DNA from 3 places in the Rhizobium sp. BR 315 genome. Region 3 is predicted to be linked to each of the others. Evidence: predicted binding sites of a transcription regulator. Region 3 holds the regulator's gene; each other region holds the start of a gene.
The links. The regulator LexA, encoded in region 3, represses DNA repair genes until DNA is damaged. The targets are predictions, from matches to a motif close to TGTTCNNNNTGTGTTCNG.
Positions count from the first base shown of each region.

Region 1: a site for LexA is predicted at 6,620-6,637, ahead of QD409_RS12450 (ImuA family protein). Genes of this name have one in related genera too.
Region 2: a site for LexA is predicted at 6,013-6,030, ahead of recA (recombinase RecA). Genes of this name have one in related genera too.

Region 1 covers NZ_JARWKZ010000009.1:107,254-117,093, reverse strand. The annotation lists gene bfr (bacterioferritin) at 1-281, opposite strand, end outside; gene QD409_RS12465 ((2Fe-2S)-binding protein) at 247-558, opposite strand; gene QD409_RS12460 (error-prone DNA polymerase) at 700-4,167, opposite strand; gene QD409_RS12455 (Y-family DNA polymerase) at 4,164-5,591, opposite strand; gene QD409_RS12450 (ImuA family protein) at 5,632-6,597, opposite strand; gene QD409_RS12445 (metallopeptidase family protein) at 6,761-7,198, shown strand; gene QD409_RS12440 (DUF1737 domain-containing protein) at 7,266-7,472, opposite strand; gene QD409_RS12435 (HpcH/HpaI aldolase/citrate lyase family protein) at 7,497-8,426, opposite strand; gene QD409_RS12430 (hypothetical protein) at 8,538-8,774, shown strand; gene leuD (3-isopropylmalate dehydratase small subunit) at 8,972-9,580, shown strand; gene QD409_RS12420 (sugar phosphate isomerase/epimerase family protein) at 9,769-9,840, shown strand, end outside.
Region 2 covers NZ_JARWKZ010000017.1:58,723-68,562, reverse strand. The annotation lists gene QD409_RS17925 (NADP-dependent isocitrate dehydrogenase) at 1-250, shown strand, start outside; gene QD409_RS17920 (glutathione S-transferase family protein) at 371-997, shown strand; gene QD409_RS17915 (AraC family transcriptional regulator) at 1,047-1,898, opposite strand; gene alaS (alanine--tRNA ligase) at 2,036-4,696, opposite strand; gene recA (recombinase RecA) at 4,869-5,954, opposite strand; gene QD409_RS17900 (carbohydrate kinase family protein) at 6,195-7,139, shown strand; gene QD409_RS17895 (pseudouridine-5'-phosphate glycosidase) at 7,186-8,112, shown strand; gene trpS (tryptophan--tRNA ligase) at 8,216-9,235, opposite strand; gene cckA (cell cycle histidine kinase CckA) at 9,562-9,840, opposite strand, start outside.
Region 3 covers NZ_JARWKZ010000004.1:103,427-113,266, reverse strand. The annotation lists gene QD409_RS06600 (ComEC/Rec2 family competence protein) at 1-1,954, shown strand, start outside; gene lexA (transcriptional repressor LexA) at 1,935-2,657, opposite strand; gene QD409_RS06590 (VOC family protein) at 3,076-3,963, shown strand; gene kdsA (3-deoxy-8-phosphooctulonate synthase) at 3,960-4,799, shown strand; gene eno (phosphopyruvate hydratase) at 4,949-6,223, shown strand; gene QD409_RS06575 (FtsB family cell division protein) at 6,456-6,767, shown strand; gene pdhA (pyruvate dehydrogenase (acetyl-transferring) E1 component subunit alpha) at 6,923-7,966, shown strand; gene QD409_RS06565 (pyruvate dehydrogenase complex E1 component subunit beta) at 7,983-9,365, shown strand; gene QD409_RS06560 (pyruvate dehydrogenase complex dihydrolipoamide acetyltransferase) at 9,381-9,840, shown strand, end outside.

The sequences.
Region 1 (9,840 bases), on a different contig from region 3:
TCGCCTGCAAGATCGGCCTCCAATACTTCCTTGACATTCTGGCCGATGCGCAGAGGCGCGAGCGTCTGCAGGTTCGGGTGCCCTTCGAGGAAAATGATGCGGGCAACCAGACGGTCTGCATGCTGCATCTCTTCGATGGATTCCGCACGCTCCTTCTTGGCAAGCTTGGTGTAGCCCCAGTCCTCGAGGAGCCGGTAGTGAACCCAATATTGGTTGACTGCACCAAGCTCGAGGAACAGCGCCTCGTTAAGCCGCTCGATGACTTTTTTGTCGCCTTTCAACGTCCGCTCTCCTGTTTTCTTCATGGAATTTTTTCAGGCGGGACATGAAATCAAATATTTCTGCTTCCGTCGAGTGGCGACGGGCATGATAATCCTCGGTTGTCTGAATAATAATATCAACCACATTCGGGAAGCAGCCGCAGCAGCGACCGCGCTTCGACATGGCGTGATAGACTTTTGCCGGAACGATGAGCTGCCAACAGTCCTGATCGAGGAGTTCGGTGATGACCTCCCGGATTTCCTTGTCGGTGATGTAATTACAACTGCAAACCAGCATTCTTCGCTCAGCCCGTCAAACATGACATCCGCTGTCTTGTTATCTGCTAAAGAAGACGCCCTTTGTCAAGAAAGAAACGATTCGTTTTGATCCACCCAGGGGCAGCCGGCTTTCCGCCCCTGAGATATCAAACACGGATTCCTAATGAAAATTGCGGCCTCGCGGCATGACTCTCGCCGTTTCCACGCCATTGCTGCGACCTTCCGCCTCGGCCTCGGCACCGGATGCACGCAAAAGCAAGGTCGGTTTCTTCTTCTGCCTGTGATCCATGGTCGGCCGTAATGCTTCATCTGCCCGGTCGCTGACACCGAAACGCCTTGCCTCGCGCTGGAGAATACCGAGTGCCGGCGTCATGTCCTCGATATGATCGGCCACCACATGGATGACGCCGCTTTCGCTCTGCAGGCGGCCACGGATTTTCACCAATCGCGCCCCCATGACGATGGCGCGGTATTTCTCGAATTTTTTCGGCCAGACGATCGCGTTGGCGACGCCGGTCTCGTCCTCCAGGGTCATGAAGATCACCCCATTGGCCGAGCCTGGCCGCTGGCGCACCAGCACTAGCCCGGCAATCGTCACCATCCGGCCACTCACGACATTGGACAGATCCCGGCTCTGCACGATGCCCTGCCGGGCGAAATCGCCACGCAGGAAGGAAACCGGATGTGCCTTCAGCGACAGCGACAGATAGCGATAATCCTCGATGACCTGCTCGCCGGGCAGCATTTCAGGCAGCGTAACCGCCGGTTCGACCTGCAGCTCCGTATGATCGCTGAGATCGAAGAGGGGAAGTTTTTCGCCAGCGCTGCCGGCATCGAGTGCCCGCACCGCCCATAGCGCGTCGCGCCGCGTAAGCCCGATAGAGCCGAACGCATCCGCATCCGCCAGACGCTCGATCTGCGCTTTGGCAAGCCCGGAGCGCAGCCAGAGATCGCGCACGGATCGATAGCCATCGCCACGACGCGTGACAAGCAGTTCTATCTCCTTATCCGACAGGCCTTTAACCTGCCGGAAGCCGAGACGGACTGCACATTGCGTCTTGATATCGTCGCGCATCGACGCGTGGCGCCGCTCGATCGCACCCGGATCGAAACGCGCCTTCTCCAGCAGGCAATCCCAACTCGAACGATTGATATCCACCGGCCGAACCTCGACGCCATGCTCGCGCGCATCGCGCACCAGTTGCGCCGGCGCATAAAAGCCCATCGGCTGGGCATTGAGGATCGCCGCACAGAAGACGTCGGGATAATAGGTTTTGAGCCAGGAAGAGGCGTAAACGAGAAGAGCAAAGGAAGCCGCATGGCTTTCGGGAAAGCCATATTCGCCGAAGCCCTTGATCTGCTCGAAGCAGTTCTTGGCGAACTCACGGTCGTACCCCTTCGCGGTCATGCCTTCGACCATCTTCTCTTCGAAGGTGTGGATGGTCCCGGTGCGCTTAAAGGTCGCCATGGCCCGTCGCAGCTTGTCCGCCTCCGCAGGCGTGAATCCGGCCGCCGTAATGGCGATCTGCATGGCCTGTTCCTGAAACAGGGGAACGCCCAACGTTCGCTTCAGCACCTCCTTTAACTCGTCGCTCGGATAATCCAACTCCTTTCCCGCCCGCTCGGCTTCACGCCGCTTGAGATAGGGATGCACCATATTGCCCTGGATAGGACCGGGCCGGACGATCGCCACTTCGATCACCAGATCGTAGAATCTGCGGGGCCGGAGACGCGGCAACATGCTCATCTGCGCCCGACTTTCGATCTGGAAAACGCCGATCGTATCGGCACGGCAGATCATGTCATAGACCGGGAATCGGTCGGGATATTCGCCGCTACCAAGATCGGCGAGCTGCTTCTTCACATCGTAATGCAAAAGCAACAGGTCAAAGGCCTTGGCGAGGCAGGTCAGCATGCCGAGCGCCAGAACGTCGATCTTCAATATGTTGAGATTGTCGAGATCGTCCTTGTTCCACTCGATCATATAGCGATCATCCATCGCCGTATGCATGATCGGCACGACCTCATCCAGCCGATCCCGAGTGATGACGAAGCCGCCAACATGCTGGGTCAGATGTCGCGGAAATCCCATCAGCGTCGAAGCATAGGAAAGCACGTTTTGTGTCGTCTTGTCGGCGAGATTAAGGCCCGCAAGCTTTGCCTCGCGATCGGACAATTCCTCCGTTGACCAGCCCCAGACACCGCTCGCAAGGGCGGACTGCACATCCTCCGAAAGACCAAAAGCCTTGGCCACCTCGCGTCCGGCTGAACGTGCCCGATAGCTGGTGACGGCTGCCGTCAGCCCGGCACGCTCCATTTTGTAATGCCTGTAGATGAACTGAATGACCTCTTCGCGTCTCTCATGCTCGAAATCGACGTCAATATCCGGTGGCTCCTCCCGCTCTGTCGAGATGAAACGCTCGAACAGAAGCATCGTAATCTCCGGATTGACCTCAGTAATCCTGAGGCAGTAGCAGACCGTCGAATTGGCAGCTGATCCACGCCCCTGACACAGGATATTCTCACTGCGGGCAAACTCCATGATCCGATGCACCGTCAGGAAATAGGGCTCATATTGCCGCTCGCGGATGAGCTTGAGCTCATGCTCGATCTGCTTTGAGACCTTTTCGGGAACCTCCCCGGAATAACGCCATTTCGCGCCCTCCCATGTCAGCCTCTCCAGCGTTTCCGAAACGGTTTCGCCATCGGTGCTTTCGTCGGGATAATTGTGCTTCAACTCATCCAGTGAGAAAGAAAGCCGGCTAAAAAACTTCTGCGTATTGGCGATCGCCTTCGGATAATCCTTAAAGAGACGCGCCATCTCGGCAGCGTCCTTCATATAGCGTTCGGCATTGGCCGCCAGCTTGAAGCCGGCCTCAGCGATCGGCACATGCTCGCGGATCGAAACGACGATATCGGCAAGCGGCTTGCGTTCGGTCGCATGATAGAGCGGCTGATTGCTGGCGATCAGCCGCACGCCATTGCGCTGCGCCAGAATGGAAAGCGTGGCAAAGACCATCCGATCCCGCCCGTCATAGGCAGGCGACAGGACCATATGGAACTTTCGGCCAAAGCGCATCCATAGCCGCTTCAGGCACTCCTCAAGCTTTGCCTGCCCCTCCGGCGTCGCGATGCTGTCAGCATCTGGAATGAGCGCCAGCATTATCTCGTCGCCCCATTTCTCAAGGTCGCTTTCCTTGAGAACGCAGACACCTTTTTCGCCGCTCAGATTGCCGGCACTCAACAGCCGGCAGAGATGCGCCCAGCCTGTGCGGTTCTCCGGATAGGCAAGAATATCCGGCGTGCCGTCCGAAAACACCAACCGAGCACCGGGCTGGAAAGGGACCGGCTTTAGGAGCGGTTTTTCCGGCTTGCCCGTAGCTCGAAGCTCCAGATTCTTCTTAGCGGCCTCTTTGTATTTTTCCGAGAGAACTTTGGTATGCGCATGCGCCTTGACCACGCCGGCAACCGAATTGCGATCGGCAATTCCAAACCCGGACAGTTTCAGGATAGCGGCTTGCGCCACGATCTCTTCCGGATGCGAGGCGCCTTCGAGAAAGGAGAAATTCGTTCTCACCCCGATCTCGAAGAAAGGGGGAGGTTCGTGAAAACTCGGGCGCGCGTTCATGCGAAGACCCCGTGCATATACCAATCCGGTCCCGTTCCGCCTCGGCCGTAGAGACCCTTGCGGAACAGCCAGAAACGATGGCCCTCTTCATCCTCGATCTGGAAATAATCGCGGGCAGGCTCTTCCTTTTCCTCGACCCACCATTCCGCCGAAAGCCGTTCCGGCCCCTCGGCCCGCTGCACGCGATGCATGACCCGCCGCCAGCGGAACTGCCGGGGAGGACCGTCGGGCACCTCGGCAGCGACGGTTTCGATCAGCTCCGGCATACGAAATAGCCGCAACGGCCGCTCGCCGCGGAAAAAGCCGTGGCCGGCATGATCGCTGCCCGTCCGTCTATGAGCGGCAAGAACATGCATGGCCGGCACCGGCCGGGAGGCCCGCTCAGGAATATGGCTCTGCCGCAGTTCGAACCCCTGCAGGCAATCCGGCCCCAGTCGTGCGGCCACCCGATCGACAAAGGCGGCAAGCGAGCTGTCCTGCCGGCCTTCCCCGACGAAATCGCCTTGCGTTGCATCGAAGGCCGCATGCCGCAGTACATTGAGACGGACGATCTCGAAACCATAGCCGACATCGAGATCGTCATGAATGGCGGTGAAGCGCTCCGTGAACAGGCTGGCGATCCGCCTTGGCTCCCGCAGCGGCTGCGATGCGCCGGCGGCAATGCGGAAGACCTCGCCATCCACTCTGAAGAGCAGAAGCTCGAAGGAACGGCCGCCGACACCGCGTGCCTCCAGCCCCGGCTTCAGGGTTTCGGCGAGCTGCCGGGCGAGCTCCAGAAGATCGGCTTCCGCTTGCACCGGCTCGACAAGTCGGCGCTCGGCCGACAATTGCGCGACTGGCCGACGCGGCGAGATCGGCTCCTCGACGAGACCAACGGCCTGATCGAGCCGCAATATCAGCTGCGTGCCGAAACGACGGGCAAGCGGCGCACGCGGCGCGGCCAGAAGATCGCCCGTCTGCTTCAAGCCCATCTTCTGCAAGGCCGCAACGGTCTCCTCGCCGAGCCTCAAGGACGCCACAGGCAACGGCGCCAAGGCCTCCTCCATGGCCTCCGGAGGAACGACACGGCAGTCGTCAAAGCGGGCTACGGCCCAAGACAGGCCCGGCGCGGAGGAAATGGCGCCGCGCACATCGAGCCCCAACCGGGAAATCCGGATCAAGACGTCTTCGAGCAGCGCCTCTTCGCCGCCGAAGAGATGGGCGCAGCCGGTAATATCGAGAAACAGGCCGTCCTTGCCGTCGATCGCCACCAACGGCGTATAGCGGTCGCACCAGTCGGCGATCGCTTCCAAAAGCTTGCGATCCGCTGCCAGATCCTCCTCGACGATATCAAGGATAGGGCAGATCGCCTTGGCCTCGGCCACGCCCTGGCCCGGCTTCAGGCCGATCATCTCCGCCCGCTCGTTGAGCGCGGTCAGCCGCATGGCGTTGTTGAGCTTGCCGGCGCAGACGAGCGGCGGCGTTTCAAGCCTGCCTGTCGAACGCCAGGACAGGCCCCAGCGCTTGCGGGCGATGCGGTCGGTCGGCAGATGCGGGAAGGTCAGCGCCAGAATGCGCTGCGGGTTCGCCGGGAAAGGCAGGGCATTGAATGTCGGAGACAGGGGCAAAGCGGCGGTCATGGGCATTCCACTCCAGGGTTATGGAAAGAGGCGCCGGTTTGCGGCTCTTTTCCAAGGTCAGACGAAAGGCCGGGTGACCGATGCTGCCGCCAAGCACCGATCCATCCGGCAGGGGCCGCGCCTGCGCCGGCGCGGGTTCGACGGAAAAGCGGAAGAGAGCGCTACTCGCCTCCTCCTCGCCTCCCTGTCGCAACAGAAACAAGGGCCGTCCTGCCGCCTTGGCCCTTAACGCCAGCCGCCGGCTTTCGGTCAGGCCGAAACGAGCCGGATTGCCACGCACTTCCAGAATGACAACCGCAAAGGCCGCACTGCTAAGCGCTGCCTCCGCCAGCCAGAGTGCTTCCTCCAGCTTGCGCGGCGAGGCCTGCAGGAAGGCCGACGGCGCCAGTCCGAAATCCTGAAGACCGATGGCGTAGGGCAGGCCCGCCTCCATTGTGGCGACCGTATCGCCGATCCACAGGATCGGAGAGATGGCCGCGTCTGTGCCTGACGCCTGTGCATGCAGCCGCGCGGCTAGCGCAAGGGTAAAGCCGCTGGCCGACCCGGCATCGCGCAGGCCGAGCGAGCGGATTTCCGTCAGCGCATCGAGCGCCACGCCGCCCTGCATCGCGGCATCGAGATCGTCGACTCCGACCGCAAGAAGCGGCTGCTCGGGCAGGGGCTTCGCAAGACCTGCCGACCTCGTGGCCGGCTTGTCCGCCAGCGCTTCATGCGCTGCCGCGGCCAGTGCCGGGATCGGCCTGCCTTCCAGTCGGGCAATGGTTTCACGCAGGGCAAAAAGCGTTTCCCGCGCCACGGCAGCCTCGGCCATGACGTTCACTCCAGATCGATAATGTTCCTGTTATGTTCTTATGGATTCCAGAGCTTGGTGAAAGAGTCAACACCATTTCATAAGAAAATATTCCTTCGCTTGAATCCGCTCTCGTAAAAGCTGCGCAAAGTCTCTATATGACCAGCCAAGGAAGGAAGCATTCATGGCTCGCATTGACCAGAGCGAGGATTGGCGGGACCGCCACGCGCCCTCAATCAGCACATTCGAATCTCTGGCCATGGAGGCTTACAGCCACCTGCCGGACGAATTCCGCTCGCTCACCGGCAACCTCATCATTCTCATCGAGGATTTTCCCGATGACGAAGTGTTCGAGGATATGGCGCTGGAAACCCCCTTCGACCTGCTCGGCCTCTTCGAAGGCCGCGGCATCTCGGAGCGTTTCACCGCCCAGACCGGGGATATGCCGAACAAGATCCGCCTCTACCGCCGGCCGATCATCGATTATTGGGCTGAGAACGAGGAAACCCTCGGCGATATCATCACCCATGTCCTGATCCACGAGATCGGTCACCATTTTGGCCTGAGCGACGAGGACATTGAGCGCATCGAGGCGAGCGCCGAAGAAGCGACGGATCGGTGATATCGGCCCTGACCGCAAGACGGTCAGGGAAAGGCATCAGACCTTCGATAAAGCAATTACCTCCGGCTTATTGCTCGGAAAGCTTCATCTCCGGATCGTAATCCCTACCCGCCACTTCCTTGATGACGGCCTGGCCGCACTGCATCTGGCCGGTCGCAGCATTGAAGGCATAGGTCGGCGAGCCCGACAGCTCCCAGCCCTTGTTCAGCGCCGCACTCACCTTGTGGCAGAAGGATGCGTCGTCAGGGCCGGTGAGGAAGCGGTAGAGTTTCATCAGAACATCTTTCTTGTTTTTCAGTCAGACGTCGGTGCGAGGCGTTGCAGCCGCATCAGAATGCTGCTCGATCAGGCGAACTTTATGGACGAGTCTCTCGGCCTGGACAAGGTGCAGCCGCTCCACCATCCGCCCGCCGAGGTTCACGACATTGAGAGTTTCGGCGCCCGGTTTGGCAAAGGCGGCGATGATGGCTTCGGCCTCGGCAATGGCAGCTTCATCGGGACCAAAGTGCCGGTTGGCCGCCTCGATCTGGTTCGGATGGATCAGCATCTTGCCAGCAAATCCCATGATGCGGCCCTGGCCGCATTCGGCTTCAAATTCTTCGGCATTCTTGAAGTCGTTGAAGACGCTGTCGATAGCCTCGAGCCCATAGGCGCTGACCGCCAGCACCACCTGCATCAGCCAGGGCACGACATAGGTGCGGCCGGGTTGGGGCAGAACACCCGTTTCCTTTCTGAGGTCGTTGAGGCCGACGACGAAGCAATCGAGCCGGCTGCCCGCCGTGCGCCCGGCCTCGGCGATCGCAGCTGCATTCAGGATGCCGCGCGGCGTCTCGATCATCGCCCAGATGCGCAGGCCCTCCGGCGCATCGGCTTCCGCGAGCCGGTCGCTGACACCAGTCACGTCCTGCGGCTCGTCTACTTTCGGCAGCAGCACCGCATCCGGTTCCAGCTCCACGACCAGCTCCAGATCGTCAGCGCCGAAATTGGAGGAAAGCGCATTGATGCGGATGATCCGCTCCTTGCCGGGAAGTGCGGACGCGGCGAAAAAGGCGCGCAAATTCTCCCGCGCCTCGGCCTTCTTCTCCGGCGATACGGAATCTTCGAGATCGAAGATGACGGCGTCACAATCGAGGCTCGAAAGCTTTTCGAGCGCCCGGCGGTTGATGGCGGGAACGCTCAAGACCGAACGGCGCAGGCGGGCGGGGCGGGAAGGAGAAAATTCGCTCATAGTGCCGTTTTGCCGCGCTTTTAATCGACAAGCAAGTCAACAAAAAGCCACGCTCCTCTTGCAGATGAGAAGGAAGAGGACCACATTGCTGGAAGTAGAGAGGTCTCGACCATGCAGAATATCCGTTCCCTGTTTATCGCGCTTGCCGGTGTTACTGTGTTTGCAGCCATGGCGCTGTTTACCGTTTCGCTCACGCTTGCCGTCGGCGGTATCCTGACCGTGCTCATGGTAGCCCGTGCGATTTCGCTGCGCATGAAGCCTGCGCCGGTGCGCGCCAAGGCGAAGACGAACAGCCAGCGCGAAATGCGCATCTGGAACGACGGTCGCGGCACGATCATCGATCTCTAAGGTCGAACACAGGATAGGGGTGGCCTGCTATGCCGGCTGCCAAACCCGTTTGCCCGAGATTCAGGCCTCGTCCTGATTGGCAAGGGCGACCAAAGCGCCGCGTTTTAGAGCACATCCAAGATTCTCCTTCATTTCGGGCCGGATTTGCTCTATTGGCAGGATAATTCGTGCTTAGACGAGAATGAAGGCAGGACCCCATGGACAAGTTCGTGAAGTTGACCGGTGTCGCGGCACCCCTCCCGGTCGTCAATGTCGATACCGACATGATCATCCCGAAGGATTATCTGAAGACCATCAAGCGCACCGGCCTCGGCAAGGGGCTCTTCGCAGAAGCCCGTTACAACGAAGATGGTTCGCCGAACCCGGATTTCGTGCTGAACAAGCCCGCCTATCAGAACGCCAAGATCCTCGTCGCCGGCGACAATTTCGGCTGCGGCTCCTCGCGTGAGCATGCGCCCTGGGCACTTCTCGACTTCGGCATTCGCTGCGTCATTTCGACCAGCTTCGCCGACATCTTCTACAACAACTGCTTCAAGAACGGCATCCTGCCGATCAAGGTCAGCCAGGAAGATCTCGACAAGCTGATGGACGACGCCTCGCGCGGCTCCAACGCCATCCTGACCGTCGATCTGGAAAACCTCGAAATCACCGGCCCAGACGGCGGCTCGCTGAAGTTCGAACTCGACGAGTTCAAGCGCCACTGCCTGCTGAACGGCCTCGACGATATCGGCCTGACGCTGGAAAAATCTTCCGCGATCAACGATTTCGAAAAGACAAACGCCGCATCGCGCCCCTGGGCTGCCTGATCGGTTTCATCATTATTTTGCGTTTCGAAGCCGGGCCTTGCAGCCCGGCTTTTTGTTTCAGGCATCTGAAAAGGCCGCGCCTTTCCACTCGCTGTAATATGTTCGACAAGAAGGGGGTCCATATAGGCCTGCCGAGGCCCTTCGGGCCCATCCCACCCCTATTCTTCTCCACGCAATGGAGCCTCTCCATGACCTCGCTTCCCATTGTCGGCGCCGCCATGACGCTTGACGACCTCGAAACCCATCGCAACTGGCTGCTC
Region 2 (9,840 bases), on a different contig from region 3:
AACCTCGACGAACTCGATCGCCTCGATCTTCGCCTGGACCCGTGGTCTCGCCCATCGCGCCAAGCTCGACGACAATGCCGAGCTCGCCAAGTTCGCTTCCACGCTCGAAAAAGTCTGCGTCGATACCGTCGAAGCCGGCTTCATGACCAAGGATCTGGCGCTGCTCATCGGCCCGGATCAGCCGTGGCTCTCGACCACTGCCTTCCTCGACAAGATCGACGAAAATCTCCAGAAGGCCATGGCTGCCTAAGCCTCGCCGACAATGGACCCTTTGAGAACCCGGCCTCTGTGCCGGGTTTTCTTTTGCCCGGAAGCTTGCCGCCGCAGCCGACCGGTGGCAACAATGCGCCCGACAAAAAGGGAGAGACAGATGGCTGAAGAACTCGTTTTCTATACCAACCCGATGTCACGCGGACGCGTAGCACGCTGGATGCTCGAGGAGATCGGCCAGCCCTACCGCACCGAATATCTCGACTACGGCACGACTATGAAAGCGCCCGAATACCTGTCGATAAACCCCATGGGTAAGGTACCGGCGATCAAGCATGGCGATACCGTCGTCACCGAAGGCGCGGCCATTTGCGCCTATCTGGCAGAGACGTTCCCGCAGGCGGGCCTTGCGCCGACAGCAGCCGAGCGAGGCCGCTACTTCCGCTGGATGTTCTTCGCTGCCGGCCCGATGGAGATGGCAGTGACCAACCGCGCCCTGGGCTTCGAAATTCCCGCGGAACGCCTGCGCATGGCCGGATGCGGCAGCCTCGACCATATCTTCGACGCTCTGGAACAGGCCGTCAGCGCCTCGCCGTTCATCGCCGGCGACCGCTTTACGGCCGCCGACGTCTATGTCGGCTCGCATGTCGGCTGGGGCCTCAACTTCGGCACCATCGAGAAACGCCAGGCTTTCATCGATTATTGGAGCCGGGTCAGCGACCGCGACGCCTATCGCCGCGGCAACGAAATCGACAACGCTGCCATGCCGAAGCAGACAAACGCCTGAGAAAACAAGGCACTGAAGAAAGAACTTCAACCGACAGTACTATATGCCGCTATTGCAGCGGCATATAGATATCGGTCAGAAGCTCCGTCGGCGGCACGTCGCGCGGATTGTTGATATATTCCTCGAACATGACGGTATCGCGCAGCTGTCGCCCGGAGGCTGGCAGCCATTGCGCATATAGCCATTGATAGGCCTTGTGCATGTTTGCGTATGGCCCCTTGTGGCGCAGCACGGCATATTCGCCGCCCTCGAGCGAGCGCCGCTCCAACGGAGCATCGGCGACGACGGTCTCTCCTGCCGTGACGCAGGCATAGGAGCGCAGCTTATCCACTTTGACGACATCGGGATCGTCGAGATAGATGCCGATCATGCGCATGTCCGGCCCGGCAAGGCCACGGGCAAAAATAGTGCCGAAAAGTGTCTCAAAAGCCTGGCCGATCTGCATGTAGGAGCCGCGATGGGCGACACCGACGAGTGACATCGGGGAGATGGTGCGAAGCGTAACGTCGAACAAGACAGTAATCCTTCCTTGGGTGCTGGGTTCGAAGATCGTGTGGCTTCCCTCATTCCGATATCGCGCCGGCGGCATGCCGTAGACGGATCTGAAGATGCGGTTGAACGACTGGAGGTTAGGATAGCCCGACCGCTTTGCAATGTCGCTGACGGATAGACGGGTGTTGACGAGATCGCCGGCGGCACGATGCAGCCGCAGCCGCTTGACCGTGGCCGCCGCCGTCTCGCCATAAATTGCCCGATAGATCCTATGCCAGTGATAGCTGGACATGCAGGCGATCTCGGCGAGCTTTTCCATATCGAGCTCGTCATCCAGATGCTCGTGGATATAGGCCGAAACCCGCCGCAACCGGGTCTCGTAAAGCGTCCACGCCGTTCCACCATTCATGTCAAACCTCTTGCAAATCGATCGGCCCGACAAGACCATAACCCGATTTGACAAATCCTGCGGAGTTGGGCGCGCAAATAAAAGTGGCGAATGCCGAAGCATCCGCCACCTTTACCATCACCATAAATTGTATGTTGTTAGCCGGCGAGTGCCGCGGCAATCGCCTCGATCGCTTCGTCGGCCTTGGCGCCATCCGGGCCGCCGGCCTGAGCCATATCGGGACGGCCGCCGCCGCCCTTGCCACCGAGAGCGGCCGAGGCGATACGGACGAGATCGACGGCGCTCGCACGGCCGATCAGGTCCTCGGTGACGGCAACGACGGCGCTGGCCTTGCCGTCTTCCGAGACGCCGATCAGCGCGACCACGCCCGAGCCGAGACCTGCCTTGGCCTCATCCGCCAGACCCTTCAGATCCTTCGGATCGACGCCAGAGATCGCCTTGCCAAGGAACTTGACACCATTGACGTCGCGCACCGCGTCGGCGGAGCCGCCCTGGCCGCCGCCCATGGCCAGCTTGCGCTTGGCATCGGCCAATTCGCGCTCCAGCTTGCGGCGCTCGTCCATCAGGGCTTCGACGCGCGAAACGACTTCCGCCGGCTGAACCTTCAGCGTTGAGGCGAGGTTCTTCACGCGTTCATCCTGCTCGGAGAGATAGTCGCGTGCGGATTCGCCGGTCACAGCTTCGATGCGGCGCACACCAGCACCGACGGCGCTCTCGCCGAGAATGCGTACGAGACCGATCTGGCCCGTGGCAGACACATGCGTGCCACCGCAAAGCTCGACGGAATAGGCTTTACCGGCCTTGGCGCCGCGAACACCCTGCCCCATCGACACCACGCGGACTTCATCGCCATACTTCTCGCCGAACAGCGCCATCGCGCCTTCCGCGATCGCATCGTCGACGCTCATCAGGCGGGTCGTAACTGGCGAATTCTGCAGAACGATCTCGTTGGCCATATCCTCGACGACCTTCAGCTCCTCAGCTGACATCGGCTTCGGATGGGAAACGTCGAAGCGCAGGCGCTCAGGCGCGACCAGCGAACCCTTCTGCGCCACATGCGTTCCCAGCACTTCACGAAGAGCCTCGTGCAGCAGATGGGTGGCAGAGTGATTGGCGCGCAGGCGCGAGCGCCTGTTGTGATCGACCGTCAGGACGACGGCGTCGCCGACCTTGATCTTGCCTTCGGAGACTTCCGAGCTGTGAATGAAAAGGCCTTCGCCCTTCTTCTGGGTGTCACCGACGGCGAGCTTGCCGTGGTCGCTCGTAATCATGCCGGTATCGCCCATCTGACCACCGGATTCGCCGTAGAACGGCGTCTGGTTGACGACGATTTGCACCTTGTCACCCGCGGAGGCGCTATCGACGGCGACACCATCCTTGACGATCGCCTGGATGACGCCTTCGGCCGTTTCCGTGTCGTAGCCCAGGAATTCGGTCGCGCCGAACTTTTCCTTGAGCTCGAACCAGATGGTCTCCGTCGCCTTGTCGCCGGAGCCGGCCCAATGCGAGCGCGCTTCGGCCTTCTGGCGCTCCATGGCATCCGTGAAACTGGAGATATCGACGCCGATGCCGCGAGCGCGAAGCGCGTCCTGCGTCAGGTCGAGCGGGAAGCCGTAGGTGTCGTAAAGCTTGAAGGCGGTCTCGCCATCCAGGCTGTCGCCCTTGTGCAGCGTCGAGGTCGCGTCGTTGAGCAGCGACAGGCCGCGTTCCAGCGTCTTGCGGAAACGGGTCTCTTCGAGCTTCAGCGTCTCGGATGTGAGCGCTTCGGCACGCACCAGCTCGGGATAGGCACGGCCCATCTGCTGAACCAGCGTCGGCAGCAGCTTCCAGATCAGCGGCTCCTTGGCACCGAGCAGCTGCGCATGGCGCATGGCGCGGCGCATGATACGGCGCAGAACATAGCCACGGCCTTCGTTCGACGGCAGCACGCCGTCAGCAACCAGGAAGGCGGAGGAGCGCAGATGGTCGGCGATCACGCGATGGCTGGCGCGATGCTCACCCTCGGCCTTTACGCCGGTTGCCTCTTCCGAGGCCTCGATCAGCGCGCGGAACAGGTCGATATCGTAGTTGTCATGCTTGCCCTGCAGAACGGCGGCAACGCGCTCGAGCCCCATACCGGTATCGATCGACGGGCGCGGCAGGTCGATGCGCTGTTCCTTGGTAACCTGCTCGAACTGCATGAACACGAGGTTCCAGATCTCGATGAAGCGGTCGCCGTCTTCCTCGGGAGAGCCCGGAGGGCCGCCCCAAATGTGATCGCCATGGTCATAGAAGATCTCGGAACAGGGGCCGCAGGGGCCGGTATCGCCCATCGCCCAGAAATTGTCGCTGGTGGCGATGCGGATGATCTTGTCGTCGGAAAGGCCGGCGATCTTCTTCCACAGATTATAGGCGTCGTCGTCGGTGTGGTAGACCGTGACCAGCAGGCGCTTGGCATCGAGGCCGAATTCCTTGGTGATCAGGTTCCAGGCAAGCTCGATCGCACGCTCCTTGAAATAGTCGCCGAAGGAGAAATTGCCGAGCATCTCGAAGAAGGTGTGGTGGCGCGCGGTGTAGCCGACATTATCGAGGTCGTTGTGCTTGCCGCCGGCGCGTACGCATTTCTGCGCCGTCGAGGCCGTCGTATAGGGACGCGGCTCCAGGCCGGTAAACACGTTCTTGAACTGCACCATGCCGGCATTGGTGAACATCAATGTCGGATCGTTGCGCGGTACGAGCGGGCTCGACGGCACGATCTCGTGACCGTTTTTCTTAAAATAGTCGAGGAAGGTCGACCGGATTTCATTCACACCGCTCATAGGGGGCCCTTCAGTACTGCCGTCAACAACTTGCGTCAAAGTCAGTGGCTTTTATCGTTCGCTCCGGGCGCTGTCCAGCCGCACGAACAAAACCGGCCGCACATCCCTTGGACAATGCGGCCGGTTTCAGCTTTTAGTCTCGTATCAAGCCGGAAATTGCTCCCGGAAATCGTTACTCGCTCGCATCATCACCATCATCGGCATCCGGACCGCCATTCTGCAGGAAGCGGTCGGCGATCAGACCGGCATTCTGGCGCAGCGACAATTCGATCTCGCGGGCGAGATCCGGATTGTCGCGCAGGAAGATCTTCGCATTCTCGCGGCCCTGGCCGAGGCGCTGGCTGTTATAGGAGAACCAGGCACCGGACTTTTCGACGATGCCGGCCTTGACGCCGAGATCGACCAGCTCGCCCGTCTTAGAAACGCCTTCGCCATACATGATGTCGAACTCGACCTGCTTGAAGGGAGGTGCCATCTTGTTTTTGACGACCTTGACGCGAGTCTGGTTGCCGATCACTTCTTCGCGCTCCTTGACCGCGCCGATGCGGCGGATATCGAGGCGAACCGAGGCATAGAACTTCAGCGCATTACCGCCGGTCGTCGTTTCCGGCGAACCGAACATGACGCCGATCTTCATGCGGATCTGGTTGATGAAGATCACCATGGTTTTGGACTTCGAGATCGAAGCCGTAAGCTTGCGCAACGCCTGGCTCATCAAACGAGCCTGCAGGCCCGGCAGGCTGTCGCCCATCTCGCCCTCGATTTCGGCTCGCGGCGTCAATGCCGCAACGGAGTCGACGACGAGAACGTCGATGGCACCGGAGCGCACGAGCGTATCGGTGATTTCAAGCGCCTGCTCGCCGGTATCCGGCTGCGAGATCAACAGGTTCTGCAAATCGACGCCCAGCTTGCGGGCATAGACCGGATCGAGCGCATGTTCCGCGTCCACGAAGGCGCAGATGCCGCCCTTCTTCTGGGCCTCTGCAATGGTCTGCAGAGCCAGCGTCGTCTTACCCGAGCTTTCCGGCCCGTAGATTTCGATGATGCGTCCCTTCGGCAAGCCGCCAATGCCGAGGGCGATATCGAGGCTCAGAGAACCCGTGGAAACCGTTTCGATTTCGACCACGTTCTCGTTAGAACCGAGCTTCATGATCGAGCCCTTGCCGAACGACCGCTCAATTTGAGAGAGTGCCGCTTCAAGTGCCTTGCTTTTATCCACCGATTTGTCCTCTACAAGCCGCAAAGAATTCTGAGACATTCGATCCACCTTTAGGTTATTGAAGCCGCTCTAGCAATGTCGCCGCTGATGAGAATTCTGTACTCTATTTGTTCTCTTATCGCAAGAGCACAACAAGCGATTGAAAGAAAAAGGTAAAATGAATTTCGTTCTACTTTTGTTTTCTCCTTTCTTACCAGATACTTACATATCCGGAACCATAGGTTCCATCATGTCGACTGGCGGCTCGATTCGCTTTTTTTGATTGCTGAGGAAAACCATATGGCGAAGAAGATTCTCGTTCTCGGCGGCGCTCATGTCGATCGGCGCGGCCGCATCTTCGGCGAGACGGCGCCGGGCGCCAGCAATCCGGGAGCCTGGTTCGAAGAACCCGGCGGCGGCGGCTTCAATGCGGCCCGCAATCTCGCCCGCCTCGGCTTCGAAGTCCGGATGATCTCGCCGCGCGGCGGCGACCCCTCGGGCGAGATGGTCGCGGAGGCTGCCAGCCATGCCGGCATCGATGACAGGCCTTTTGTTTTCCTCGACCGCAAAACGCCGAGCTACACCGCGATCCTCGAACATGACGGTAACCTGGTCATCGCCCTTGCGGATATGGAACTCTACAAGCTGTTCAGCCCACGCCGTCTGGCGATTCGCGCCGTTCGCGAAGCTTTTGACGAGGCCGACCTCGTTCTCTGCGACGCCAATCTGCCGGCCGAGACTTTGGCGACGATTGCGACAAAAGCCTTCCTCTGCGGCAAGCCCGTCGCCGCCATCGCAATCTCACCGGCAAAGGTCGTGCGTTTGAAGCCAAGCCTCCCGGGCATCGACTATCTGTTCCTCAACGAGGCGGAGGCAGCCGCACTGACCGAAAACCGCCCGGAAGACCCGCGCGAATGGGTGGAAGCGTTGCGTGCCCTCGGCCTGCGCAATGGGGTAATCACCCGCGGCAAGCGCGCGCTGGTCGCTTTCTCCCATGACGCAGTGATCAGCCTGCAGCCGCCCATCGTCGATAATGTCGCCGATGTCACCGGAGCGGGCGATTCACTTGCTTCGGGCGTACTCTCGGCCCTGCTTGCCGGCCACGATCTCGGCGAAGCCGTCCGCCATGGCGCAGCCGCCGCGGCGATCACTGTGCAGTCGCCCTTTGCGACTGCAGAAAATCTCTCCCCCGAGCTGCTAAAGACGACCTTGGCCCTTGTTCCCAAGGCCGAAATTCTGTCATGAAGCCTCTTCAAAACGCCTAAATTGTTTCAGTGAATTGGAAACGACAATGACTCAGCCTATCTCGCCACTGCTTCCGATCTCCTATTCGAAGGAAGTTGCCGCCGCCAAGCTGCGCGGCGCGCCGCTTGTCGCCCTGGAATCGACCATCATCACCCATGGCATGCCCTACCCAGGCAATATCGAGATGGCTCGCAGCGTCGAGGCGATCATCCGGCAGGAAGGCGCGGTGCCGGCGACCATCGCCGTCATTCACGGCACCCTGCATATCGGTCTTGAGCCGGAAGAGCTGGAAGCCCTTGCCAAGACGGAGGGTGCAATGAAAGTTTCGCGCGCTGACCTCGCTTTTGCGATCGCCGAGCGCCGCACCGGCGCAACCACCGTCGCCGCCACCATGATCGCCGCAGCCCGCGCTGGCATCAAGGTCTTCGCCACCGGCGGCATCGGCGGCGTGCATCGCGGCGCAGAAGAGAGCTTCGATATTTCTGCCGATCTTGAAGAGCTGTCCCGCACCGGCGTCATCGTCGTCTGCGCCGGCGCCAAGGCGATCCTCGATATTCCGAAGACGCTCGAAGTGCTGGAAACCCGCGGCGTTCCGGTCGTGACTTACGACAGCACCGAATTCCCGGCCTTCTGGTCGCGCTCTTCCGGTCTGGCGAGCCCGCTGACGCTGAATAGCCCGGCCGCTATCGCCAACTTCCAGATGACGCGCGAACAGCTCGGCATCGATGGCGGCATGCTGATCGCCAATCCTGTTCCTGAAGCCGACGAAATCCCGCGCGAGGAAATGGAAATCTATATCGAGCGGGCCATCGACAGCGCCGAGCGCGACGAAGTCTCCGGCAAGGCTGTTACGCCCTATCTGCTCAGCACCATCTTCGACATCACCGAAGGCCGCAGCCTCAAGACCAACATTGCGCTCGTTGAAAACAATGCGCGCCTGGCCGCCGAAATCGCCGTCGCTCTGGCGGAATAATCAGAGCTATCACGCTATCGCGCGGCCTGTCGTTTCACCGAAACGGCAGGCCGTTTTCTTTTGCGATTCCGGGAAGGGGTAATTCCCCTTTCCAGGGGGTAGCTCAGGCCAAGGTAAACAGGCCCAGTGCAGATCGCAGTTCCACAAGCGTCGCCTCAGTCGTCTCTCTCGCCTTTCTCGTACCCTCGCGTACGATCCCCATGACATAGTCCGGCTCGGCAGCGTAGCGCGCACGGCGCTCGCGGATCGGAGCGAGCAGTGCCTGAAGGATGTCTTCAAGATGCCTCTTCAGAGTGACATCGCCGAGCCCGCCGCGACGATAATGCGCCTTCATATCATCGACCAATTGTCGATCATCGCAAAAGGCATCCAGATAGGTGAAGACGACGTTTCCCTCGACCTTGCCGGGGTCACTGACGCGCAGGTGACCCGGATCGGTATACATGCGCCGCACCGCATCTCTGATATCGTCGGGCGAGGCCGAAAGCGGGATGGCGTTGCCCTGGGATTTGCTCATCTTCGCCTTGCCGTCGACACCGGGCAAGCGCCCCACCTTTGGCACCATGGCCGCAGCCTCGACGAGAACATCGCGCCCGATCTGTCGATTGAGACGACGAACGATCTCATTGGTCTGCTCGATCAAGGGAGTTTGATCCTCGCCGACGGGAACGACCGACGCCTTGAAAGCGGTAATATCGGCCGCCTGTGAGACCGGATAGCAAAGAAAGCCAGCCGGCACATCGCGTTCGAAGCCGCGAAGCTGGATTTCCGTCTTGATCGTCGGATTGCGCTCCAGACGGCTGACCGTGACGAAGTTCAGGTAGAGCAGCGTCAATTCCGCCAGCGCCGGCAAAGCGGATTGAACGCAGATCGTCGTCAGCGCCGGGTCGATGCCGACGGCGAGATAGTCGATGGCAACCTCGAGAACGTTGCGTCGGACCTTTTCAAGACCACCGGCATTGTCGGTCAAGGCCTGGTTATCGGCCAAAAGCAGAAATTGCCGATGGCTGCGCTGAAGCGCAACGCGGCTCTTCAGGGAGCCGACATAATGGCCAAGATGGAGAGGACCGGTGGTCCGGTCGCCCGTCAGGATAACGGGACGGGTATCGATAGGAGAAAACATTTCTTTGCTCCGCAAAAGGAGCCGCCGCAATCGGGAAGGAAACTGAAATGGCGATGCCTGCCGGATCACGGCGGCAGGGTCGATTTCAACACATGACGACTGCCGCTCCTAGAAGGAGCGCCACCACATTTGGCAAATGGGCTTGGCAAGGTCGATCATGTACGGTTGATAGCACCTTTGCATTGCAATCGGCAACATCGAGAGGCGAAAATCGCCCCTCACCTAAAGCGCGTCGCGATCTTTCAGATTCGCCTCTCGCGCTTTAGGTCTTTGATTTTGCGCATGTCGTTGTCGCAAAACCGCTGCACGCTTTTGCGCGACATGCGCTAGTTCTTGTCCAGCGTCTCGCGCACGACCACGGCAAGCTGCTTCAGCGAAAACGGCTTCGGCAAGAAGCCGAATTGCGCATCGGCCGGCAGGTTGCGGGCAAAAGCATCCTCCGCATAACCCGACACAAAGATGAACTTCATATCGGGATATTTCTTGCGCAGCTCGCGCAGCAGCGACGGGCCATCCATTTCAGGCATGACGACATCGGATACGACGACATCGACCTGCCCGTCGAGCTCGTCCATGATATCGAGCGCCTCGACGCCAGAGCCGGC
Region 3 (9,840 bases):
CGACAACGGTCGATGGAGATACGTCGTCAAAGTCGAGGCGACGGAGAAGCCGTCTGTTCACAGGCCGCCGGAACGCGTAACGATCTTTGTGCGCAAGCAGGCGGAACCGTTCAATCTCGGCGATCGTATTCAGGGCAGGGCGCGTCTGACGCCGCCTGCAGGCCCTGCGCTGCCTCGCCTCAACGATTTCGCATTCAGCTCCTACTTTAACGGCATCGGTGCGAATGGCTTTGCCTACGGCGCCCTGACATTATTGTCTCCGAGCGGTGATGCTGCGGAAAACTCGCTGCTGGATAAGGCGGATATCTGGCTTGCCGGCCTTCGCAACAGCATAGGCGACAGGATCAGACGGACCTTGCCTGGTGATGTCGGCGCCTTTGCGGCGGCACTTGTCACCGATGAGAGACGAGCGATTTCGGATGATACGACCGAGGCGCTGCGAGTTGCCGGGCTGACCCACATCATCGCCATTTCCGGCCTGAACATGGCGCTTTCGGCCGGCATCTTCTATGTCGGCCTGCGATACCTGTTCAGCCTGTTCCCAGGTCTGGTGCAGGCGTGGCCAACCAAGAAGATCGCTGCCTTCGGCGCGCTGGTTACAGTGACCGCCTATTACCTAATTTCCGGCTTCGGCGTGTCGGCCGAGCGGGCTTTCATCATGATGGCGATCATGCTGGTTGCGGTCCTGCTCGACCGGCCGTCGATCAGTCTCCGCAATGTGGCGCTCTCTGCGATTGTCATTCTCGTTCTCTCACCATCGCAGGTGCTCGGGCCGAGCTTTCAGATGTCCTATGCCGCAACGCTGGCGCTGGTGTCGGGCTACACGCTCTGGAAACGAAGGCGGCATCGTGAAAGCATCCTTTCACGGTCGAAGTTCCTGAGTCCGCTGCTGTTCGTTTCGCGTTTCTTCGGCGGCATATTATCGACCTCGTTCATCGGTGGCGCTTCGACCGCGATCTTCTCGATAGAGTATTTTCACCGACTGGCGACATACGGCCTTGCCGCCAATCTTGCCGCCATGCCTATTGTCTCCTTTATCGTCATGCCATTCGGCATGGTCGCCATGCTGCTCATGCCTTTCGGCCTCGACGGGCCATTCTGGAAAGTCACCGGCGAGGGACTGGAGCTCGTCATCCTTGTTGCCAAGACAGTTGCCGGCTGGGGCGGCGATATCACGTTCGGACGCCAGCCGGCATGGCTGATGCCGACGTTCATCGCCGGCTTTCTGATCATGAGTGTGCTGCGAACCAGGCTGCGCCATCTGGGCTTCGTCTTGCTGCTTGCGACGATTGGCGCGGCGGCATTCGGCTCCGGCGTGCAGAAGCCTGATCTGATGATCTCCGAGGACGGTGCCTTGGTTGCTCTCAGGCAGGACGGGATATTGGCGACTAATCGTGAAAGACCACAGACCTTTATTTTCGAGCAATGGCAGAAGGCACTGGTTGCAGCTGAGCACCAGCCTCCAACGATCCTTCCTGCCGATAGCCGGCTTCCTCAGATCAGCAAGAAGCAGCGCCGTCGCCGATTAAGCGCGGACGAACAGAAGGCGGTACGCAAGGCAATGGGAGAGGCCCTCGATCAGACGATGCAGGGGAGCTTCGCCTGCCAGAAAGGCGCATGGTGCGTTGCAATGCTTGAGAATGGGACCATTCTGGTCACCATCGAAAACGCAGCCTATCTGCCACCGGCCTGCGATACGGCCAATATCGTCGTGACAGCGATACGCCTGCGTCTCGACCGCTGCCGCTCAGGCGCGATGCTCTTTACCGGCGCGACGTTGCGGCGAAGCGGATCAGTCGAAATGGACCTGCGCGGCGACATCCCTATCGTCTCCACAGCATTCGAAAATCCTCAGCGCCCATGGACCCGGCATCGGACCTACGATTGGCGCACCGGAACGTTCGGTGCTCCCATCGGATCGCGGCCATCACCGGCTAGTGATAACGGCGAATAAGGCCGACCAGCTTTCCCTGAACCTTGACCCGGTCAGGCCCGAAGATACGGGTCTCGTAGGCCGGATTGGCGGCTTCGAGAGCGATCGAGGCGCCTTTGCGACGGAAGCGCTTCAGCGTTGCCTCTTCATCGTCGACGAGAGCGACGACGATATCGCCCGGATTGGCAGTCGTCGAATTGCGGATAATGACCGTATCGCCATCGAAAATGCCGGCATCGATCATCGAATCGCCCCGTACTTCCAAAGCATAGTGATCGCCTGCACCAAGCATGTCGGCGGGAACGGTTATATCATGCGTATTGTTCTGAATGGCCGAGATCGGAACGCCTGCCGCGATGCGGCCCATGACCGGCACGGATACCGCACTATTGTGATCGTCATTTGCCACTTTCGGTGGAGCCGGCGGGGCAACGGGCTGGGGCTTGCCAAGGCTGCCTTCGATGACGCTCGGCGAAAAGCCGCGTCGCTGCTGCAAACTCGAATTATAGGCATCCGGCAGCTTGATGACTTCAAGCGCCCTGGCGCGATTCGGCAGTCGGCGGATGAAGCCGCGCTCCTCGAGCGCCGTGATCAGCCGGTGAATTCCGGACTTCGATGCAAGATCCAGCGCATCCTTCATCTCGTCGAAAGATGGTGGAACACCGGACTCCTTCATGCGTTCGTGAATGAAGAGAAGCAGTTCCTGCTGCTTGCGCGTCAACATCGTCTTGGAACCCCAGATCAAGAAAAAGTCGTGAAACAAATCCAGAACGGACACTATATGTTCCATATGTGTTCCGCAAGTGCTTAAATTTCGGTAAAGCCTTGTTCGGGCAATTAAATAATTATCACTGTCGAATGTATCGCCTGAAGACACTTGCACGTCACGTCTGCGCTAACCTGCGGATAAATATAGGAAATGCCGTCCGTACCGCCACGAAGACTTTCCTGGTTCAGCGGGTGCGTCTGATGCCTCTACGCGTACGACACTTCGTCGGATAAGCCCGCTATGGAAGAGAATCAGTAATCACGTTTCCGAGATTGCGTTTCGTTCACGCCGCCTGCTTTGTGCTCGTTGCTTCCATCTTGAATTAGGCGACGGATAGGCGCAAATCTGCACCTGCAGGGAAACAGGAGAAACCATGATTTCATCGCCGCACCCGCTGGATCATCTCGTGCTGCCGACCGTCAACATCGCTCTGGCGCGTGAACGTCTCGGTAAGCTCGGCTTTACCGTGGCTCCGGACGCGCGTCATCCTTTCGGCACCGAGAATGCCTGCGTCTTCTTTGCCGACAAGACCTATCTCGAACCTCTGGGTGTGGCGTCGCAAGAGCAATGCGAGACGAGCATTGCCGATGGCAATGTCTTCGTCGCGCGCGATCAGGCCTATCGCTTCCGTGTCAGCGAGGATGGTTTCTCGGCAGTGGTTTTCGGTACCGATGATGCTGCTGTGGATGACAAACGTTTCAGGGCTGCCACGATCTCGGCGGGGCGGATGCTGGATTTCTCCCGGCCCATGAGGATGCCGGATGGAACGCAAACCACGGCCGGTTTTCGCCTGGCCTTTGCCGCCGATCTGCGAGCGCCGGATTTTCTGGCCTTCTGCTGTCAGCGCATCAATCCGCTGCCGGCGGATCGCGGCGCGCTCGAGCGCCATGAGAACGGCGTGACCGGCATTGCACGGGTAGCGATGTCGGCAACGAAGCCGGCCGCGTTCCGCAGCTTCTTCGAGCACGTCGTCGGCAACCCCCGAATTTTTGAGCACTCCTTCGGGCTGACGATCAAGGCGGCCAACGCCGATATCGAGCTTCTGACGCCGCAAGGGATAGAAGCATTTTACGATTTGCGGGTCGGCGATCATGATCCGGGCTTGCGGGCGCGAGCAATCCTTTTCAAAACGCGCGATCTTTCCGTGACATCGTCGCATTTCGCTGCTAACGGCGTCACATATACGCGTAAGAACAATCGTATTTTGGCACGGCTGGCGCCCGAACAGGGGGCGTTGTTCGCCTTCGAGGAGATAGCATGAGCACGAATTCCGAAGTGATCGTCGGCGAAGGAGCTTCTAAGGTTCTGTTTTCCAACACCGCCAAGCTCTCCCTGATTGCCGGTCCCTGCCAGATGGAAAGCCGCGAGCATGCGTTCATGGTTGCCGGCGTCCTGAAGGAACTCTGCGAGAATCTCGGCATCGGCCTTGTTTACAAGTCGTCCTATGACAAGGCGAACCGCACGTCGCTCTCTGGCAAGCGCGGCATTGGCCTTGAAACATCCATGGAAGTCTTTGCCGATCTGAAAAAGGAGTACGGCTTTCCTGTTTTGACCGACATCCACACGGAAGAGCAGTGCGCTGTCGTCGCCAAGACGGTCGATATCCTGCAGATCCCCGCTTTCCTCTCGCGCCAGACCGATCTTCTGGTGGCCGCCGCCAAGACCGGCCGCGTCGTCAACGTCAAGAAGGGGCAGTTCCTCGCGCCCTGGGACATGAAGAATGTGCTTGCCAAGCTAAACGACAGCGGCAATCCGAACATTCTTCTCTGCGAGCGTGGCGCCTCTTTTGGCTACAACACACTCGTCTCCGACATGCGCTCGCTGCCGATCATGGCATCGATGGGCGCACCGGTGATCTTCGATGCGACCCATTCGGTGCAGCAGCCCGGCGGGCAGGGTGACTCGACCGGGGGGGATCGCCGATTCGTCGAGACGCTGGCGCGTGCCGCCGTTGCCGTTGGCGTTGCGGGCGTCTTCGTCGAAACCCATGAGGACCCGGACAACGCGCCCTCGGACGGTCCGAACATGGTCTATTTGAAGGATATGCCGCGGCTTCTGGAGAAGTTGCTGGCCTTTGACGCCATCGCCAAGGCTTGAGAAATACGGGTGTTCAACAGGCTGACATGAATTTGCGCTACGCGGCCTGTAAGGGTGCCAAATCAACGGTGTGGATCGACATTGTAATTTCCACACCTTCGATTAAAACGATTTAAATCGATTTATAAACCAGCGAGCAGGAAGCTATCATGACCGCAATCACCGACATTATCGCCCGCGAGATTCTCGACAGCCGTGGCAATCCGACTGTCGAAGTCGATGTCTACCTTGAAGATGGCAGCATGGGCCGCGCGGCGGTTCCGTCGGGCGCCTCGACCGGCGCGCATGAAGCTGTCGAGCTGCGCGATGGCGGCAAGCGCTATCACGGCAAGGGCGTCGAAAAGGCTGTCGAAGCCGTCAACTCGGAAATCTTCGACGCGATCGGCGGCATGGATGCTGAAAACCAGATCCAGCTCGACAACATCATGATCGAGCTCGACGGCACGCCGAACAAGTCGCGCCTCGGCGCCAACGCCATCCTCGGCGTCTCGCTCGCTGTTGCCAAGGCTGCTGCCCAGAGCGCCAACCTGCCGCTCTATCGTTACGTCGGCGGCGCTCACGCCCGCCTGCTGCCGGTTCCGATGATGAACATCATCAACGGCGGCGCTCACGCCGACAACCCGATCGACTTCCAGGAATTCATGATCCTGCCGGTTGGCGCTGAATCCATCCGCGACGCCGTTCGCATGGGTTCGGAAATCTTCCACGTTCTGAAGAAGGAACTGGCGTCGCAGGGCCACAACACCAACGTCGGTGACGAAGGCGGATTTGCTCCGGGTCTTTCCAGCGCCCCGGCAGCCCTCGACTTCATCATGAAGTCGATCGAAAAGGCTGGCTACAAGCCGGGCGATGAAATCGCTCTCGGCCTCGATTGCGCCTCGACCGAATTCTTCAAGGACGGCAAGTACGTGCTCGAAGGTGAAGGCCGCACGTTGGAATCCGGAGCAATGGCCGAGTACCTTGCAGAACTCGCCGCCAAGTACCCGATCGTTTCGATCGAAGACGGCATGGCTGAAGACGACTGGGAAGGCTGGAAGACGCTGACCGACCTGATCGGCAAGAAGACCCAGCTCGTCGGCGACGACCTGTTCGTCACCAACTCCGCCCGCCTGCGCGACGGTATCCGCATGGGCGTTGCCAATTCGATCCTCGTCAAGGTCAACCAGATCGGCTCGCTCACCGAGACCCTCGACGCCGTCGAAACCGCGCATAAGGCCAACTACACGGCCGTCATGTCGCACCGCTCGGGCGAAACGGAAGACTCCACGATCGCCGATCTCGCCGTTGCCACCAACTGCGGCCAGATCAAGACCGGCTCGCTGTCGCGCTCCGACCGTCTTGCCAAGTACAACCAGCTCATCCGCATCGAAGAAGCGCTTGGCCCGCAGGCAAAGTATGCCGGCCGCTCCATCTTGCGCGGCTGATGCCAGATCCGCTGGATCCCATTGGATCCTCGGCCGCGTTATCCGTTGAAATCGAACCGCGCCTTTGGGCGCGGTTTTTTGTTGACCGGCGCAGTTAGAGTCAACGGACGGTTAATCTCTGCCGGTTAAATTAGCTCTAGGTGTTTGATTTGATGTGATCTTGTCTCTGGCTGCAATGCTTGCAGCGTGGGTCGTGATGGGATCGCCTAACGGCAGAGCGTTTCGAGCGAGTATGTGGACAAAGTATCATAAGAAGAGAAAGTTCGGTCGTTTCGTTCTTCCCGCCATCACGATCGCTTTTGTGAGTTACTTCGGTTATCATTGCGTTCACGGCGACTACGGCCTGAAGGCGACGGAGGTTTTCGAACAGCGCCGCATCGACCGTGGCAAGGAATTGGCGGATCTGGTTGCCAGGCGCGAGCATCTTGAAAAGGAGGTCGCTCTGCTCAGTGACGGCTCCCTGGATAAGGATATGCTCGACCAGCATGCGCGCTACCAATTGACCTACTCCAAGGCGAACGAAATCGTCATTTTCAATAAATAGCCACAATTAACCGAATTCCGGTTAATTGTGTTTTTGCGATTTATATCAATAGTTTGCAGAGAATATGAGCCATGCAATTATAGCATTGCTGTGGCGAACAATCTTGCCTATGTTAGCTTCACCACAAACGAGGCTACTCACACAGGGAGGGTTGAATGGCGCCGCGAAAGAACGCGTCCGTTTCCAGCCGTAAGACAGCATCAAGACCTGCCAAAGAAACCAATGGCGGTCCGATCGCAGATTTCGATCGTGATGCGGAGCTCAAGGCTTATCGTGAGATGCTCTTGATCCGCCGCTTCGAGGAGAAAGCCGGCCAGCTTTACGGCATGGGCTTCATCGGCGGCTTCTGTCACCTTTACATCGGCCAGGAAGCTGTCGTCGTCGGCATGCAGATGGCGCTGAAGGATGGCGACCAGATCATTACCGGCTATCGCGACCACGGCCATATGCTCGCAACCGGCATGAGCGCGCGCGGCGTCATGGCCGAGCTGACCGGACGTAAGGGCGGCTATTCCCGAGGGAAGGGCGGCTCCATGCACATGTTCTCCAAGGAAAAGAACTTCTATGGCGGCCACGGCATCGTCGGCGCGCAGGTCTCGCTCGGCACCGGTCTCGGCTTTGCCAACTGGTATCGCGGCAATGACAATGTCAGTGTCGCCTATTTCGGCGACGGCGCTGCCAACCAGGGCCAGGTCTACGAAAGCTTCAACATGGCGCAGCTGTGGAAGCTGCCGGTGATTTTCGTGATCGAAAACAACCGATACGCCATGGGCACCTCGACCGCCCGCGCTACCGCTCAGGCCGATTTCTCCAAGCGCGGCGCTTCCTTCGGCATTCCGGGCATCCAGGTCGACGGCATGGACGTTCGTGCGGTCAGGGCCGCGGCTGACGAAGCCGTTGCGCATTGCCGCTCCGGCAATGGTCCGATCATCCTCGAAATGATGACCTATCGTTATCGCGGTCACTCCATGTCCGACCCGGCGAAGTATCGTTCCAAGGATGAAGTGCAGAAGATGCGCTCCGAACATGACCCGATCGAGCAGGTTCGCGCTCGCCTGCTCGAAAAGGGCTGGGCAAGCGAAGACGATCTGAAGGATATCGACAAGGATGTCCGCGAGATCGTTGCCGACAGCGCCGATTTCGCCCAGAACGATCCTGAGCCGGATGCATCCGAGCTCTACACCGACATTCTGCTCTAAATCGGGGAGGGACACTATGCCCATCGACATTCTCATGCCCGCCCTTTCTCCGACGATGGAAGAGGGTACCCTTTCGAAATGGCTTAAGAAGGAAGGCGACAAGGTCGTTTCCGGTGACGTCATTGCCGAAATCGAAACCGACAAGGCCACCATGGAAGTGGAAGCTGTCGACGAAGGCACGATCGGCAAGCTGCTGATCGACGCCGGCACCGAAGGCGTCAAGGTCAACACCAAGATCGCCATCCTCTTGCAGGACGGTGAATCTGCCGACGCTATTTCGTCTGCCAAGGCAGCACCTGCCGCCCAGCCGGTAAAGACCGAAGCTGCCGCCGCCGCTCCGGCGCCTGCAGCGGCACCGGTTCCGGCTCAGCCGAAGGTTGCCGCAGCCGCCGATCCGGAAATTCCGGCCGGCACTGAAATGGTGTCTATGACGGTGCGTGAAGCACTGCGCGACGCGATGGCCGAAGAAATGCGCGCCAATCCCGACGTTTTCGTCATGGGTGAGGAAGTGGCCGAATATCAGGGCGCCTACAAGGTGACCCAGGGCCTGCTGCAGGAATTCGGCGCGCGCCGCGTCATCGATACCCCGATCACCGAGCACGGCTTTGCCGGTATCGGCGTCGGTGCCGCTATGGCCGGCCTTCGCCCGATCGTCGAGTTCATGACGTTCAACTTCGCCATGCAGGCGATTGACCAAATCATCAACTCCGCTGCCAAGACGCTCTATATGTCCGGCGGCCAGATGGGCGCTCCGATCGTCTTCCGCGGCCCGAACGGCGCAGCAGCCCGCGTCGGCGCTCAGCACAGCCAGGATTACGCCGCCTGGTATAGCCAGATCCCCGGCCTCAAGGTTGTCATGCCCTACACGGCAGCCGATGCCAAGGGCTTGCTGAAGTCGGCTATCCGCGATCCGAACCCGGTCATCTTCCTTGAGAACGAAATTCTCTACGGTCAGCACTTCGACGTGCCGAAGCTCGATGATTTCACGGTGCCGATCGGCAAGGCCCGCATCCATCGTCCGGGCAAGGACGTCACGGTCGTCTCCTTCGGCATCGGCATGACCTATGCGACGAAGGCGGTTGCCGAGCTGGAAGCCCAGGGCATCGATGTCGAACTCATCGACCTGCGCACCATCCGTCCGATGGATCTTCCGACGGTCATCGAGTCGGTCAAGAAGACTGGCCGCCTTGTCACCGTCGAGGAAGGCTATCCGCAGTCTTCCGTCGGCACGGAAATCGCCACCCGCGTCATGCAGCAGGCCTTCGACTATCTCGATGCGCCGATCCTGACGATCGCCGGCAAGGACGTACCCATGCCATATGCCGCCAACCTCGAAAAGCTGGCGCTCCCGAGCGTCGCCGAAGTGGTCGATGCGGTAAAGGCCGTTTGCTACAAGTAAGGGGAGGGCTCATCGATGCCTATCAACATCACCATGCCTGCCCTCTCGCCGACCATGGAAGAGGGTAACCTCGCCAAGTGGCTGGTCAAGGAAGGCGACAAGATCAAGTCCGGCGACGTGATCGCCGAGATCGAGACTGACAAGGCAACGATGGAAGTCGAGGCCGTCGATGAAGGCACCGTCGCCAAGATCGTCGTTCCTGCAGGCACCGAAGGCGTGAAGGTCAATGCCCTGATCGCCGTGCTCGCTGCCGATGGCGAAGATGTCGCGGTTGCGGCTTCCGGTGCTGGCGCCGCTCCGGCTCCTGCTCCGAAGGCGGAAGCAGCCCCGGCGGCCGCTCCCGCTGCGGCACCTGCTCCGGCAAGCGTTGCGGCTCCGGCCGCCGCATCCGCTCCGGCTTCCGCTGCATCCGCTCCGGCTGCAAACGACGGTCATCGCACCTTCGCGTCCCCGCTCGCCCGCCGTCTTGCAAAGG